Regions from separate parts of the Exiguobacterium sp. Helios genome, predicted to be linked through region 4. Evidence: riboswitches for the same ligand, from Rfam matches in the RefSeq annotation. Region 4 holds a riboswitch; each other region holds the start of a gene.

Region 1 (4,213 bases), 630 kb from region 4:
TCGGGACGATCGAGGAAAAGATGGCGGAATTACAAGATCGAAAAGCGACGATGATTGATGCCGTCTTATCGGATCAGAAACCGGATATTTTAACGATTCGTGAACTCGTCCGTCTGCTTGATTCCCCCTCTTTTATCGATTCATCAGGTGATTAACCATACAAATCAAAGAAAATCTTAAAAAAATGAAAGACCTTCAATCCGTTGTCTATCAACAGGTTTGAAGGTCTTTCGACAATCAAATTCAGAAAAAAGGTTTTAACTTTTGAAAGACAGGGGTATATCTACATTAGCACCGTACAACACGGTCGCTTTTCAATTATTGTTTCTCAATATCAGCGTAATGACCTGGGAGAGAAATGCTACTTACTCACTTCGTTTTTCATTTCTGAATGAAATCCAGTTGAACTAGCATTTAGCGCATGAATTTCTGTTGGAACCTATTGTTCCACTCCTACATTCATTACCTTTTGAGGGCTATACCAAATTCAAGGGGGAAATGAACATGTCAGTAACATTAAAAGTAGAAGAACGCGAAGTACGCCCACGCTCACTTAGAAAGCAATTACGTCATGAAGGAAAAGCTCTTGGTGTCGTGTATGGCTACAAAGTGGAAAGCACACCGATTTCATTCGACGAAAAAGAATTGGTCAAGGTTGTCCGTGATCACGGCGAAAACGTCTTAGTTGCTCTTCAAATCGGCGGTAAAAAGGTCAACACGTTGATCAACAAGCTCGATATGGATATCTTTACACCAACCATCAAACACGTTGAATTCATCGCTGTTAAAATGGATGAAGAAACAGAAGTCGAAACGGATATCGTCCTCGTCGGCGAAGCAGCCGGTGCGAAACTTGGCGGATTCCTTTCACAAACACTCTTTAAAGTAACAGTTGCCGCAACACCAGATAAATTACCGGAACGCATCGAAGTCGACGTGACGGATCTTGCAATCGGAGATTCAATCACAGTAGCTGATCTTCCGGAAGAAAAAGATTTCCGTGTCGTCACAGAAGGTGACATCCAAGTCGCAGCGGTCGTTGAATCGACACTTGAAGCTGAACTTGAAGAAATCGAAGAAGCAGAAGCTGAGGCACAAGCAGCTGATGCGGATACAGCGACAGACGATTCAGAACAAACTTCTGAAGAGCAAGCTGAAGAAAACAAAGAAGATAAAGAGTAATCTTTTCTCTCCTCCCCTCGTGGGAGGTTTTTTTATGCATATTGACAAGTCCGGTCGACAGCCGTACAGTGAAGAAGGTACACATCATTAACACATCCACTAGGGGAGCCATTTGGCTGAGACGATTCACTTCGGACCCTTTGAACCTGATCTAGTTCATACTAGCGTAGGAAAGTGGAGCGGAATCCTCGTGCTCTTTTTCTGCATCTTGCAGGTTACACGACCGCTCTCTTTTCATAGAGGGCGGTCTTTTTTGTGGTTTCTTTGTGGGTGTGCATTCAAAGGAGAAGTGATTATGAACAGTTGGAAAATGAAAGAAATCATCGTCATGATGATGCTCGCCGTCGCGTGTGGTGTCCTCTACTTAGGGTGGTCGACGTTATGGTTACCAATCTCGGCCATCTTCGGACCGGTCGGATCAAACTGGATGTTCGGCATCTGGGTCATCGCCAGTCCCCTTGTCGCCTACATCATTCAAAAACCAGGCGCGGCATTGATTGCGGAAGTCGTCGCCGCTGCCGTCGAATTGTTTACAGGGAGTCACTTCGGCTTATCGGCACTGTTGATTGGATTCGCACAGGGGATCGGGGCCGAGATTGCCTTTGCCGTGTTCGGATACCGGAAATTCAATACGTTTACCTTGATGTTGTCCGGTGTCTTCGCTGCCGTCGGAAGTATGGTCTACAGCCTCATCGTGAACGGATTTGCCTACTATACGACGACGACTCTCCTGTTGACGTTTTCCTTACAACTTGTCAGCGGTGCTCTGCTCGGCGGCTTACTCGCAAAAATCATCGTCGATGCGCTCGTTAAGGCAGGGACACTGAATGGGTATGCGATCGGACGACAACGAAAGCAACGTGCCGTATGATGCAGTGCGAGCACCTGACAGTCCGCTATCCGGATCAGGATCACCCGGTCTTACAGGATTTGTCGGTTACGATTGATAAAGGAGAAACGACGTTGCTCGTCGGTCCAAGCGGCAGTGGAAAGACGACCTTTTTACATGTCCTCGCCGGTCTGTTGCCGGAGACGATTGAAGCCGATGTCAGCGGTCACTGGTTGACCGAGGGAACGGTCGGGATGTTATTCCAACAGCCGGACGATCAGTTTTGCATGCAGACGGTCGGTGCCGAAATGGCCTTTAGTCTGGAAAACCGAAGCATCTCCCGATTTGAAATGGATGAGCGGATTAAAGGTGTCTTGGCACGGGTCGGACTTGACCTCGCCTTGACGACGCCGATTGCCGAGCTGTCCGGCGGGATGAAACAACGGCTTGCTCTAGCCTGTGTATTGGCACTCGAACCGGACATCCTGTTGCTCGACGAACCGACGGCGCAACTTGATCCGCATGGTCAACGTTTGATGATGGAGCTGATTGAGGAATTGCACCACGATCCGAACGTGACGCTGGTGCTGATTGAACACCAACTGGAGCAGTGTGTGACGTTTGCGGACCGGGTGCTGGTCTTTCAAACCGGACGGATCCGTCTTGACGGACCGCCGCGGGATATTTTTTCAGAACGCCGGACCGTTTTGACTGAACTCGGGATTGCGACACCGCGCCTTTACCCGTATACATTCGAAACGATACCGGCCGAGGTCGCGGCAGAATGGGCACTCGATCGTCCCCCTGTCCGCGAACCCGTTTCAACCGAACCGACATTTGAACTTGTTGACGTGACCGTCCGGCACGGAAAGCAGACGGTTCTCCAGCGGATCTCGCTGACCGCCCACGCCGGAGAATGGATCATGCTTGTCGGACGCAATGGAGCCGGCAAAAGTACCCTGCTCGAAACGCTGGCCAAACTGTTACCGGCGCAAGGCGGAACGATTCAGTTGTTTCAGACAGCGTTGAAGAAATGGCGGGACCGGACATTTTACCGGCAGGTCGGCTTTGTGTTTCAGCAACCTGAGTTTCAGTTTCTCAAACAGACGGTTCTTGACGAACTGACGATCAGTTGTACCTCACCGTCGTCCGGTCAGATGGATGATGCCTTACAGTACTATCGCTTGGCGGACGTCGCGGGTCAGTCGCCGCTCGCACTCAGTCTTGGTCAAAAACGGCGTTTGAGCGTCGCGACAATGCTGCTTGAGCGAAAAGCTGTCTTGTTGCTGGACGAGCCGACTTTCGGACAGGATGCCGAGACGACGGCACAACTGATTGAAGTCTTGCGGCAAGCCCGTGCAGCCGGGACGACGCTCATCATGGTGACGCATGATATGGAGCTGGTGTACCAACAGGCAGACCGGGTGCTCGTCCTCGGTTCGGGAAACATTCAATTTGACGGTTCACCGGAGGAATTGTTTCAGGAAACCAAGATTTTACACGACAATCAGCTGATTCGTCCGGTGTCCTATCAGTATCAGCAACAAAAGGAGGGGATCCGTCATGCAGGAAAACCACTCATGGCTCGCTCAAATTAATCCTTCCGTCAAACTGGCGACCCTGGTCTATGTCATGCTGTTGCTGATTTCGACATCCCGTTTAGAAGTGACGTTTGCACTGCTCATCCTTTCCGCCGTCGGCGTATGTTGCTCCGGCTGGCAGCTGTCAACGCTTCTCATTCGTCTCGTCCCTTATGGTGTGTTGTTTCTGTTGACGTTTTGGATGATGGCCGCGTTCGGAAAAGGTGAAACGGAATTGTGGGCATTCGGCTGGTTCCGGATCACGGAAGAGAGTCTTGCACATGCCTGGTTGGTCGCGACGCGGATGCTCGCCTTCGTCCTGTTGAGTGTAACGTTCGTTGCAACAACGGACGCGACACGGTTCGTCATGAGTCTGATTCATCAATGTCGTCTGCCGGTTCGCCTGGCCTATGGATTTTTAGCCGGTCTCCGCTTCATTCCGATCTTTCGGCAGTCGATTCGAACGATCCGTCAAGCGCGTCGTGTCCGGCAACAACGGTCACTTTGGCCGTGGCAAACGTTTTTTGACATCAGTCTGCCGTTGTTTACGACCAGTATCCTCCGCTCGGAACAGATTGCGATTGCGATGGAAGCCCGTCAGTTTCGGGTCAATCGGACCTAT
Region 2 (4,213 bases), 270 kb from region 4:
AAAACGTTAAAATGTTTGTTTCCGATGCTTCGACCGCTTGCTGTTGCTTCTCATTATCCGAATATTTTCCTGTCCCCAGTAACAATCGTGATGCAAATGTTTTTCCGCCAATTTCTAACATGTTATCCGCCTCCTACAAAATGAACGATTTCAATGACATCTCCGGACGTAACGTCCGTATCCGGATAGCTCGACCGGTCGATGATTTGATGATTCTGCTCGATGATGACGACTTGTCCCTGAATCTCCAGTTTTTCTAACAAGTCGTGTAACGTCTTGATTTCCTCTGTCAAAGCATAGTTTTTCCCATTCAATCGGATAGTCATCTGCTTTCCTCCTGTCGTCGGCTGTTAAAACCATCCAGTGTCACTCTTGGCGTTTGCCCCATGAGACAATCGGCCAAGACGTTGGCCGTCGCAGGGGCCAGTAAGATGCCATGCCGGTGATGGCCTGACGCGACGAACAACCCATCGATTCCGTCCACTGCTCCGAGATACGGCAGACCGTCCCCGGTTTGCGGTCGAACACCGGACCAAGCTTCCACGAACACGGCCTCTGCAAGCGGCGGATAGAGCTTTACTGCTGCATTCAATAACAAACGAATACTGTTCAGACTGACGGTCGTTGATTCATCACCAACCCGTTCCGTCGCCCCGATGATGATCCGTCCGTCTGCTTTCGGGACTAAATAGACCGCATCACCAAACAGCGTCCGATTGAGTTGTCCGGTCGTCAGCCGGACAGACAGACACTCGCCCTTGACCGGAAGTGTGTTAATCGTCACTCCGACCGTCTGTAACAATTCTTCCGATCCGCGACCACCGGCGACAATAATTTGTCTGCCCGCCCGTAGCCCCCGGTTCGTCTCGGCGCCGGTCACCGTTTGTCCGTCCCGTACGAGACGTGCTACGACCGTTGCCTCTTCGATTCCCCCGCCCCGTCGTTCGATCGCACTGCGTAATGCTTGTGCAAGCAACCGCGGATCAACCTGTCCGACCGAATCAAACGTCCGCCAGTGATGTGCCTGTTGCATATGAAACGGTTGTTCCAGATACCCGCTTCCGAGACCGGTCTCGTCAAACAATTGTTGCACGAATTCCGGATACAGCGTCCGGCTCAGCCGGGCCAGTTCATGTAACGGTGCCAGCAATTCTTCATCTGTCGCGAGCATTCCCGCTGCTGCTTGCGTCGCTCCCTGACCGACAGTTGACTGTTCAAGCAAATGAACGGTTTTCCCGCGCTGCAGGAGCTCATAGCCGAGCGTCAAACCAATGATGCCGGCTCCGATGATTAAAACATCCGGGCGTGTCATCGTTGCATCACCGCCCGGAACCGGTTGGCTGCTTCGACCGGAGACGCCTGACCGAGAATGCCCGACAAGACGGCCCCGCCTGCGCAGCCGGTCGCCAGGATATCCGGCAGATTGTCCGGTGTAATGCCACCAATTGCAATGACAGGAATCGATGTCCAGTCGACAACTTGTTTCAAGGCGTCGAGTCCCCGGGGCGGTACACCCGGTTTTGATCCCGTCTCAAAAATATGGCCATACAGGACGTAATCAGCACCGGCTTGTTCCGCCGCTATCGCTTCCGTTAACGAGTGAACCGATTGACCGATCACCAGTTCCGGAAAACGGTGACGGACGAGGTCGACCGGAATGCTGCGTGTTGTCAGCTGAACTCCGGTGCCGGTGACGACTGCCACGTCCAGCCGGTCATGGACAATTAATTGCTCTGCCTTTACGCCTCGTCGCACGAGTGTTTCGATGCACACGACCAGTTCCTTCGCTGACCATAACGGCTCCCGCAGATGAATCCGGTCGACGGATAGTGCGAGTTTCGGCAACAGCTGTTCGAGTATGTCCGGACGCCGCTTGCCGGTTGTCATCAGATGTAACTGGCTCATCATTTCCCCCTTTCCACACGAAAAAGGACCACCCCATGAACTGATGGAGTGGTCCTACAAAAAAGGGCGACAGTTGTCGCATCCTCTATGAATGATCGGAATCCACTTCCCTCCGCTAGTACGAACTAGATCAGGTTCAAAGGGTCCGGATACTTCCGTCTCAGTCTGCTGCGAGACTCCCCTAGTGTAGATATTGATTTGTGTGGTACGCCTGTAGTTTACCACGGGTAGTCCGATTTGTTCTACCCTTGATTAGTGTCGTATGTCCGATTCGAGCGCTTTGACCTGCTCGATTAGCTTTTCATACGCGTCGACGCGTTTCGTTTCCGACAAGTCATACGTTTGTTTTAAGCGTAATACCCTCATGACTTTCTGATCAAGGTCTGCTCTCGACAATTTACCTTGTTTGATCCGTGTCATGATTTCCTTGTGAACAGACGCGTATGCGCCGGGCGATGAGAACATCGCCATATCCGCACCATTTTCGAGGGCAAGACTTGCCGCCTGGGCAAGTCCGTACCGTTCTGTGATGGCTCCCATGACCAAATCGTCCGTGATGATGACACCGTCAAACTTCAGCTCATCCCGTAACACCCCGGTCATGACGGGTTTCGACAACGAAGACGGACGGGTTTTGTCGAGTGCCGGAAACAGGATATGCGCGACCATGACCATCTCGGCCCCTTCCTGAATCGCCCGTTTGAACGGGACCAGCTCCGTCTGCTCGAGTTCCGCTTTCGTCGCATCGACCCGCGGTAGACCGACATGTGAGTCGACGGTCGTATCCCCGTGTCCCGGAAAATGTTTGACGACCGGAACGATGTCTTCTTCTTTCATGCCCTGCATCAATGGCACACCAAGCCGGGCGACTTGTTGCGGATCCGCACTGAGCGCCCGGTCGCCGATGATTGGATTCGCCGGATTACTGTTCACATCAAGGACCGGTGCGAAATCCATATTAAAGCCGTAAAAACGGGAAATCGAACCAAGTGTCTGTCCGACTTCCTTCATCAATGCCGGATCATTTTTATGACCAAACGAGAGGCTCGGTGGTAATTTGAGCTGTGCGTCCGGGACCCGGCTGACCCGTCCGCCTTCCTCGTCAAAGCCAAGGAACGCTTTTGAATCAGCGGTTTGCGCCTTGGCAATCGCTGTTGTAAAGGTTTTCAGTTGATCGGTTGAAGTGATATTGCCACCAAGCAGCAGGACACCACCGAGCGCATGGTCCTGCAATAATTGACGATCCGCTTGTGTCAAAGCTGTTCCCGTTACCCCGATATACAGCAACTGATCGACTTTTTCCGCCGTCGACATGTTCGAAACGGTTTGCTTGAGTTGTTTCTCTGCCCGTTCAGCAGCAGAAGGTCGATCCGGCTGCGGCGGCTTTGTTTTCTTTGCCGGCTTCGGTTGCGGGTCAGCGGGTTGTACGGGCTCGTCAGCACAACCGGCAAGGAGGACGCTTGCCAACAGAACAGGGACCATCCGTTTCAAATCGGTTCCTCGTTCCGGACGCCGTTGATCGAGTAATAAACTTCAATCTCCGCGTTCAGCGATTGCGAGACCGAGCAGTATTTGTCTTTTGATAAGGCAATCGCCCGGCGGACTTTATCGTCCGGTAAATCACCTTCGAGCCGGTAATGAATCGAGATCGTCGTGAAACGCCGGGGATGATCATCCGCCCGTTCGCCTTCGATATCCATTTCAAATGACGTCAGCGTCAAGCGCATCTTTTCTAAAATCGAGACGATATCGATGCCGGTACAGCCGGCAACGGCATGAAGCAAGAGCTCCGTCGGCCGGGGTGCCTGATTGTCCCCACCGTTTTCCGGAGCTGCATCCATCGCTAAGTGATGTCCGGATTCGGTTTCCCCGCTGAAGCCCATCTTTTGATTCCAAGTGACTGTTGCTTGCATCAAGATCACGTCCTTTTCTGATTTAGGTGATGTTTCCTACTCTGTTAGTATACCCGAATCAATGACAAGTGAAATTGACTGTCTATTCACAATAATGCTTCTTTTTCCGGGTCAGGTAAATCCGGTTTCCGCCCTTCTTAAATCATGCTATTCTGATAAACGATAGTTTTTTTGCGCACAGGCGCCAGAAGTGGGGAATTGTATATGTCATCATCATCGACTCGTTTGAGTCAAGCCGACTGGCTGTTAATCGCGACGTTATCCATGTTGACTTTTGTCCTTGGAACAAGCGAATTCGTCATCGTCGGTATTTTATCTGAAATTGCGGACGGTCTGAACATCACAATTGCGAAAGCCGGCACGCTCGTCTCCGCCTTTGCGATCGCCTTCGCCAT
Region 3 (4,213 bases), 400 kb from region 4:
CCGGCATCGACCAGCAAAGCGATATCAATCCGATCATTGATAATGAACGGAATATCGTAACGTGCGGTGAGATCTTTTAATGCAATGGCTGATTCCAGAAAAGTTTTACCGGAACTGTCTTTTTCCCGTAATTGAACAACCGTTGCGCCTCCTTTAATCGATGCTTCGACGGCGTCTGCCAGGGAAAGATGTGGATGCAAGCGTCGATCGGTCACGGCATAAATCAAATATTCAGTGTCCATTCATTTATACCTCCGGCAAACTTTTTTCTGTCATCAAACTCACTGCATCGAACAGCCCGGTTCGAAAACCTCCGATACCGGGAGAATCCTCAGCCGACTCCCCTGCTTTTCCCATAGCATACGTCCCAAATACGGCTGCCTCAAAACGATCGTATCCTGCTCCTAAAAACGTCGCAATCAAAGAAGCGGTCATACATCCCGTTCCCGTGACTTGGCCAAGACGTTTCGTCCCGACATCCAGATGATACTGGCGATTTCCATCTGTCACAAAATCAATCGGACCCGTTACGACGATGAGTTGTTTCGTTTCACCTGCAAAGGTATGGACACTTTGAAAATCCAGGGATTCTCCTTCGGCAACATCCACTCCTTTCGTTCGAGCGGCCTGTCCGAGCAATGTCTTGATTTCCGATGCATTTCCTTTGATGACCGTAAAGGTGATTTCATCCATTAACTGCTTCATAAAATCTGTTCTTAATGTCGTCGCTCCTGCGCCTACCGGATCCAAAATGACCGGTTTCCCCAATCGGTTAGCCGTTTTTCCTGCTAAAAGTTGGGCTTGGCGCATGTCCGGATTGATCGTCCCTGTATTGATTACGACGGCATCTGCGTGCCTGACCATTTCTTCCACTTCCAGCAGATCATCTGCCATCACAGGAGAGCCACCAAGTGCCAGTGTCATATTGGCGCAGTCATTAATGGTTACAGTATTCGTTAAATGATGAATCAACGGTTTTTTATCATGGATGCGTCGTAACATGTGTATCCCTCCAGAGTTCATGAAAATGATGCGTCGGACCAACACCGCGTCCGAGCGCAAAGCCGTGGCGAATGGCTTCCGTCACATAACGTTTTGCATAACGGATGCTGTCTTCCACTGAAAGACCGAGTGCAAGATAGGAAGCGATGGCAGCAGATAATGTACAGCCTGTACCATGGGTATGACGGGACTCGATCCGTTCTTGTTCAAAGACGACATATCGCCCGTCTGTATATAAAAGGTCAGTAGCGTCCCGTCCCTCCAAATGTCCGCCCTTGAGCAAAATAGCACCCGTCCGTTTTTCAGCCAGTTTTTCCGTCGCCTGTTTCATATCGGCAAGCGAGTGAATCGTTCCGCCAATCATCCGCTCGATTTCAGGAATATTCGGAGTCACAAGTGTAGCCAATGGTAACAGCTGTTCGAGCAAGGCATGTTCTGCATCCGGTTGCAATAAGCTATAACCCCCTTTCGCGACCATGACCGGGTCGAGAACAACCGGAAGTTGATGTTTTTCCAGTTGTTGTGCAATCACTCGGATGGTGTCTTGATTGGAAACCATTCCAATCTTGACCGCATCGACACGGATATCGGAAAAGATGGATGTCAGCTGTGCTTCCACGAGCTCCAGGGATACGTCCTCGACCGCTTGAACACCTAACGTATTTTGTGCCGTAATCGCCGTGATGACGCTCATTCCGTATACACCGAGTGCCGAAAACGTTTTTAAATCTGCTTGAATTCCAGCTCCACCTCCGGAGTCGGATCCAGCAATCGTCAATACGTGTTTCATTCCAATTCCTCACTTTCCTGGGAGCAAATAAGGAGAAAACGGACAACAAAAAGCGCCGTCCGCTGTAAAAAAGCAGACGACGCCATGAACAACCAGTTCTACTGATTGAAGTCTTCATGTCTTCGATCTCAACTTTCCTACGCTGGTATTATCCAGTTCAGGTGACAGGGTCGAAAACAGAATGGTTTTCCTCTCAGCCGGACTCCTCCAGCTCCCCTAGTTGCTCGTAATTTAAATTCTTTTTCACTGTATCACAGCACCATTAAAAAAACGAGCCGAAGCTCGTTTTTAAAGGTATCCAAGTGGATTGACCGTGTTAGCTGGTCCTGTCGCACTGTATTGGTATCCACCGATATGCAATTCAAAGTGTAGATGCGGTCCTGTCGAATTCCCGGTACTGCCAAGAGTACCAAGCGTTTGACCTTGAGTTACCGTCTGACCTGCCGAAACCGATAACGAATTCATATGACCGTACACTGTTGTATACACCTGACCGTCAAGGAAATGCGAAATCATGACATGATTCCCATAAGGTCCGCCGCTACCAGCCGTAATGACTGTTCCGGAAGCTGCTGCTCGAATCGATGATCCGACGGGTCCACTGAAGTCGACACCATTATGGAACGTATAGCCGTTCGCTCCACTAGCCGGTCCAAAACCTTGTGAAACACCGCCTGAAGCCGGACGAATAAACTTCGCCGATCCTGTCGGCACACTGCTGACAGGAGTCGGAAGAACCGTTGCTTCGCTTGACTCACGCGTTGATTTTGCCGCCTCTTTTGCAGCACGTTCAGCTGCTTCTTTTTCAGCGGCCGCTTTTTCTGCTGCTGCTTTCGCTGCTGCTTTTGCTGCCGCAATCGCTCTTTCTTGAGCCTCTAAAGTCGCTTGTAATTCTTTTGCATTTAACAGTTTAGTCGTGAACTTTGTTTTCCCTTTACGTAATTTATTCAGGGTCGCACTCCGTTCTTTCATCTGTTGTTTTAACTGTTTCTTTTGGACGAGTAACGACTCTTTCTCTTGAACACGCTCCGCCTTTTTAGCAATAAGATTTTTTTTCATTTCTGCTAGCTTTTCTTGTGTTTCCAAATAAGCAGAAATCATTTTATCGTCTTGTTCGGCAATTTTTTTACCTGCCATAACACGACTAAACAAATCACCCAAGTTTTTCGAACCAAAAATGACTTCTTCCCATTTTATAGAATTACCATCATTTTCTTGAAGGACACGTAAGCGGTCCCCCAGCAATTCTTCTTGCCGGGTGAGCATGATTTCGTAGCGGGCGATTTCCGCCTCAAGATCTTCAATTTGGAGATTCAATTGTTTAATCTGCTTGTTTTTTTCCGAAATCCTGAAAATATTTTCGTTGATGGCCGCATCAATTTTATTGATTTCGCGTTGCTCTACCGATATTTTAGCTTCCTGTTTTTTGATGGCTTTTTCCAAGCGACGTTGCTCTGTTGCATTTTGAGATTTCTTTTCTTTAATCGTTGCAGCTTGACCAGAAGTCGGCACAGTGGATACAAGTAACGCCCCTAACAATACCGTTGCAAACAATTTTTTAAACATGTTTGGTTTCCTCGCTTATGTATGATTTCTTATTTAAAAAGTATTTAATTCAAAGTATTTCTGTCTGAGATTGATTATAGCACCGTAATAGTTTCAGGAAAATTTCATTTGTGTTTCAACTGAAAGCGTTTTATTGTAATATAACATTTTATGTTTTTATAAAAACATAAAAAAAACGACTGCCGCAGCAATCGTCTTTTCTTGTTATTATAACATCGACATTGGATTTACAGAATTTGCTGGTCCTGAAGCACTGTAGCTGTAACCACCTACATGAATTTCAAAGTGTAAGTGTGGGCCTGTTGAGTTCCCAGTGCTACCAAGGGCTCCGATTTGTTGTCCTTGACTGACACGTTGTCCGGCATGTGCATTTAACGAACTCATATGCGCGTAAACTGTTGTATACGTTTTTCCATTTAATTGGTGTGCAATCATGACATGATTACCGTACGGACCACCACTTGATGCAGTGATGACTGTCCCTGTTGCCGCTGCAACAATCGGGGTACCGACTGGAGCGCCGAAATCAATACCATTGTGGAAAGAGTAACCATTCGAACCGCTTGCTGAACCATATCCTTGTGTGATTGATCCACTTGTTGGATGAATAAACATAGAAGAAGATGATGGTGCAGGCGTTGGTGCCGCTGGTTCTGGTTCTGGTGTTGGTGCTGCTTTTGGCACAGTCACAGATGGTGTAGATTGTTTTGTTGAAGTTGCAGGTGCTGACGATTTTTGTTCCGCTTGTGCTGCTGCTTTAGCAGCGGCCGCTTCTGCCGCCTGTTGTTCAGCTGCTGCTTTTTGAGCCGCTGCTGCTTGTGCCGCTTGTGCTTCTGCACGTGCTTTTGCTTCACG
Region 4 (4,213 bases):
CGATACTGTCTTCGACGAATTCAAGAAAACGATTGATTTGTTTAAACTTATCATATTTTTGACGCTTGACCTGTCCTTCTTCCGTCATTACACCAAGACGAATCAAAAACGGTACCGGCACGCCGTCTTCTAACAAATGGCTTTTCTTTCGATTGTGAGACAGTTCGGCCTTTACCGGTTCCTTGCCTGTCGTCTTCAGTGAAACTTTCATTTTCTTCGAGAGTTGGAACTGGACTTCTTCCGTCTCGAAACGGAATAAAAATTGACGAAATTCGTTAAAATAGTCGTCCATTCGCAAAATAAATTCTTCTATACTTAAATTCTCATGCTTAATGATCCGTTCATGTTGAAACTCTAACTGGATTGCATACGTATCTCTAAGTAGAATCGGTTTTAACTTGATTCGACGCAGATCGTTTGATTTTTGGCGCGGACCACTAATCGTCGCGTGTATGAGTGAAGTTGCCTGCAGTTTTTCAGTGAGCAGGTCTTTTAATTGGTCTAGTTCCACGTATCGTCCCGTCCTTTTTTTGTTTGGTCTTTCGAAACTGTAGCAAATTCACCCGCGTTCGACAAGCAAGCAAGCTTTATTTTTAGTCGTCATACTTAATTTAAAGGAGGAACACAACATGTTCAAAAAAATTCTTTCACAAATCGGCATTGGTGCCGCAACGGTCGATACACGACTCGAACAAGATCACTGTGAACCCGGTGGAACGATTCAAGGAGTCGTTCATATTAAGGGCGGTAACGTCGATCAGGAAATCGCCCGGATTTATCTCGCCTTCAATACCCAGTACAAACAAGAAGTCGGGGACAGCACGGCATTCACGACGTTCACACTGGACCGGTTTGCATTAAATGAAGCCCCGTTTACGATTGAAGCAGACGTCGAACGGGAAATACCGTTTACGCTTCAAGTCCCTTTTAATACACCACTTTCCGTCAGCCAATCGAAGTCGTGGATCGAGACGGGTCTTGATATCGCGCAGGCGGTTGACCCTTCTGACCACGATGCTGTCGTCGTCAAAGCGAATGACTACCAATCGGTCATCCTTGAAGCGATGGAAAACCTCGGATTCCGCCTCAAGAAAGCTGATACAGAGAAATTGCCGGGCCGCTTCCGGAAAGATTTGCCGATCGCGCAGGAACTTGAGTATTCTGCCCGCGGTACTCATTATGCTCACAAGCTGGACGAAATCGAAGTTATCCTGTTGCAAGACCGGTTCGGCATCGACATCGTCGTCCAAATCGACCGCCGTGCCCACAGTCTCGGTTCGCTGTTCAGTGAAATGGCAGGAACCGATGAGACGATGACGAAACTTTCATTATCGAACCAGGACTTAACGAATCCGTCACTCGTGAAACAACGTCTCGCCGATTTGATTGAACACCACAGTTGATTGATGTTTTCTATAGAACAAACACCGGATCCGCTTATCGTCGGATCCGGTGTTTGTATTTCCTTCCTTACTTGGATGATGTCATTTCCATCGTCTGTTCGTACTGCCGTTCAAACGTTTCTTCCGCCCAGCCCATCTGCCAAAACATCAATTCGTAATAACAGCTTCTGACGAAATGTTGTTTCATCCGGACGCGTTCTTGTTCACTCGCCTTCTCTGCCAACTCATTTAACCGGTCAATCTGTTCAAAGACCACCCGCTCGAACCATTCGGAACTGTATGTCGCAATCCATTGCTGATAAATCGGTGAAGCCGGTGTCGCTGCCTGTAACTGTTGTCCAATCTCATAGTAAAGCCAGTAACACGGTAAAATCGCAGCGATGGTCTCCCCAAGCGTCCCTTCACTTGCATGGTGCATATGCGAAATATACGCATATGCGGTCGGTGCTGGTTCAAACTCTGCCAGTGTCTTGTCCGAAATCCCAAGCGGTTCAAAAAACGATTGATGCAGACTGAGTTCTGCAGCATAGGTCGACGTCGCATGTTCCGCGAGTTCGGCAATCGTCGCGAAGTCCTGTGCCTTCGACGCGGCCCGCGCCTGAATTTTCGCGAAATGTTTTAAGTAATAGGCATCCTGTAGGACGTAATGGCGAAATTTTGCTTCTGGTAGTGTTCCATCCGCAATCCCTGTCACGAATGGATGGGTAAAGCTGCTGTCCCAATACCGTTTTGCCGCTTGCCGGATTTCTTCACTGAATGTCATGTTGGTTCCCCCTTTTGTAATCAAAAAACGCCACACCTGATGTCAGGCATGACGTGAAAAGACCATAAAAAGAGGATCGTCCACGCCACTTCCCTCCGTAAGTCCAAACTTAATCAGGTTCAAAGGGTCCGAACGTCTCCGTCGTCTCAGTCAGCCTACTGACTCCCCTAGTGGTCGCTATTTGATTTGTTTTGAGTTTATCATGATTTGATGTGGAATTGACCCATTCTCGTCATTTCACTCCATTTTTTTGTACAATGGAACATGACGGAAGGTGGATGACGGCTCGTCCTTGAGACCGATTCTCTTCTGTCGCCGGTCGATTAGACTAAATTTAGTACCTGATACTTAACTTATGGAGGAACTTTTATGAATAAAACCATGACATGGACCGCTTCGGCATTACTTGCTACTACCTTACTGCTACCGACGACCGCATCTGCTGAACAAGTGGTCGACAAAACAATCGTCACCCTTGGCGAATCACTTGGGGCAAAGGATAAATCGTGGGTCTTGTCCCGTCTGAATGCACCGGAAGGCATTACTCCGATTATTGCAACATCTGCGGATGAAGAAAAATATCTCGGGAAAAACATTCCCCAATCACAACGGGGTGGCGGCATGTACTCTTCCGCTAAAATTGAGTTGGCTGAAAAAGGTGATGGATTATCTGTCGCGACCGAAAACATCACCTGGGTCACAAAAGACATGTACCTCAACGCCCTCGTCACAGCGGGTGTAACGGATGCGGACATTACGATCACGTCCCCGTACAAGGTAACCGGAACTTCGGCTTTGACCGGGATCATGAAAGCGTATGATCAAACATCTGCCGAGACCGGCATCAAACTGACGGATGAACGAAAAGACCTTGCCCAGCAAGAACTCTCTGTGACATCCGATGTCGGGAAAACGGTCGGGACGGATAAAGTCGCCGACTTGATGAATGAAATCAAAGCGGAAATCGCGAAACAACAGCCGGAAACGAAGGTCGAGATTGAAAACGTCATCGTCCAAGTCATCCAAAACAATAACATCAATTTATCCGATGCTCAGATGGACCGGTTGACCGGACTGTTTAATCAAATGGAACAAGCGGACCTGAACTGGGGTCAAATCGAGAGTGGTCTAAAAGATGCCGGACAAGATATCCAGGCCTTCGCGACCTCAGAAGAGACAAAAGGATTTTTTGCGAAGTTGTTTGATGGTCTCAGTGCATTCTTCAACTCGATTGCCGGCTTATTTAAATAAAGATTAACGTTTTCTTTTCTGTCAGGCATGGTAAAATAGATGTATTGAATCGGAAAAGGTGGTGTGGAGACATGGGTTTTGCTGCGTGTAAGCATTGGTTGATGGAACAACTGTATCTGTTGCGCGCGATTTTTCATGGAATGGCGTTCTAAGGGACTAGTCTGCCCTTTTTTAACGAACCTCATACCTGAAAAATAAAGCAAAGCGCATCTTCCACGAGTCAAGGAGAGTGCTGTTTGCGCTCTCCTTTTTTTGATGCGCCAGAGAGGACATTTCATATGATGATCTGCGACATCCAACACCTGACAAAACAATTCGGAGGCGACGATATCTTAACGGACGTCTCCCTCTTTATCGAGCACCAAGACCGCATCGGCTTGATCGGCCGAAACGGAAGCGGTAAAACGACGCTCTTACGTTTGATTGCCCGTCTTGATTCCGAAGACAGCGGAACGATTTATCAAAAAAGCGGGCTCTCCATCGGTTATTTGGCACAACTTCCCGTGTTCGACAACGTAATGACGGGGCGTGATGTCCTGTGGACTGCCTTCGCCACGCTTGTCGATTTACAACGCTCCCTGCAACAAATCGAACGGGACATGGCGACAAAAACGGATCAAATCGATCAGTTGCTCGAACGCTACACGCAAGAGACCGAAGCTTTTGAGCGCCAAGGCGGGTATTTGCTGGATTCCAAAATCGACCGGATGATTAACGGCTTGCAGTTGCATGCCCTTTTGGACCGTCCGTTTGAGCAGCTCAGCGGCGGCGAACAGACCAAAATCTGCCTCGGAAG

The links. Region 4 has a riboswitch for thiamine pyrophosphate ahead of tenA (thiaminase II). Riboswitches for the same ligand answer to the same signal wherever they lie in the genome.
Region 1: linked by a shared signal. The riboswitch ahead of HNY42_RS09745 (ECF transporter S component) and the one ahead of tenA (thiaminase II) in region 4 are both predicted to bind thiamine pyrophosphate.
Region 2: linked by a shared signal. The riboswitch ahead of HNY42_RS07605 (thiamine phosphate synthase) and the one ahead of tenA (thiaminase II) in region 4 are both predicted to bind thiamine pyrophosphate.
Region 3: linked by a shared signal. The riboswitch ahead of thiD (bifunctional hydroxymethylpyrimidine kinase/phosphomethylpyrimidine kinase) and the one ahead of tenA (thiaminase II) in region 4 are both predicted to bind thiamine pyrophosphate.

The regions. Positions count from the first base shown of each region.
Region 1 is NZ_CP053557.1:1,843,798-1,848,010, reverse strand. Features, by position in the region: gene HNY42_RS09755 (DEAD/DEAH box helicase) at 1-155, shown strand, start outside; gene HNY42_RS09750 (50S ribosomal protein L25/general stress protein Ctc) at 505-1,182, shown strand; TPP riboswitch at 1,274-1,372, shown strand; gene HNY42_RS09745 (ECF transporter S component) at 1,478-2,053, shown strand; gene HNY42_RS09740 (ABC transporter ATP-binding protein) at 2,050-3,609, shown strand; gene HNY42_RS09735 (energy-coupling factor transporter transmembrane component T family protein) at 3,575-4,213, shown strand, end outside.
Region 2 is NZ_CP053557.1:1,485,946-1,490,158, reverse strand. Features, by position in the region: gene HNY42_RS07620 (thiazole synthase) at 1-121, opposite strand, end outside; gene thiS (sulfur carrier protein ThiS) at 123-326, opposite strand; gene HNY42_RS07610 (NAD(P)/FAD-dependent oxidoreductase) at 323-1,312, opposite strand; gene HNY42_RS07605 (thiamine phosphate synthase) at 1,309-1,905, opposite strand; TPP riboswitch at 1,996-2,098, opposite strand; gene nagZ (beta-N-acetylhexosaminidase) at 2,158-3,387, opposite strand; gene HNY42_RS07595 (OsmC family protein) at 3,393-3,818, opposite strand; gene HNY42_RS07590 (MFS transporter) at 4,023-4,213, shown strand, end outside.
Region 3 is NZ_CP053557.1:815,246-819,458, reverse strand. Features, by position in the region: gene thiE (thiamine phosphate synthase) at 1-242, opposite strand, end outside; gene thiM (hydroxyethylthiazole kinase) at 247-1,002, opposite strand; gene thiD (bifunctional hydroxymethylpyrimidine kinase/phosphomethylpyrimidine kinase) at 983-1,792, opposite strand; TPP riboswitch at 1,910-2,020, opposite strand; gene HNY42_RS04210 (murein hydrolase activator EnvC family protein) at 2,081-3,358, opposite strand; gene HNY42_RS04205 (murein hydrolase activator EnvC family protein) at 3,566-4,213, opposite strand, start outside.
Region 4 is NZ_CP053557.1:1,218,031-1,222,243, reverse strand. Features, by position in the region: gene HNY42_RS06255 (class I SAM-dependent methyltransferase) at 1-511, opposite strand, end outside; gene HNY42_RS06250 (sporulation protein) at 630-1,403, shown strand; gene tenA (thiaminase II) at 1,471-2,166, opposite strand; TPP riboswitch at 2,240-2,345, opposite strand; gene HNY42_RS06240 (DUF1002 domain-containing protein) at 2,536-3,417, shown strand; gene abc-f (ribosomal protection-like ABC-F family protein) at 3,696-4,213, shown strand, end outside.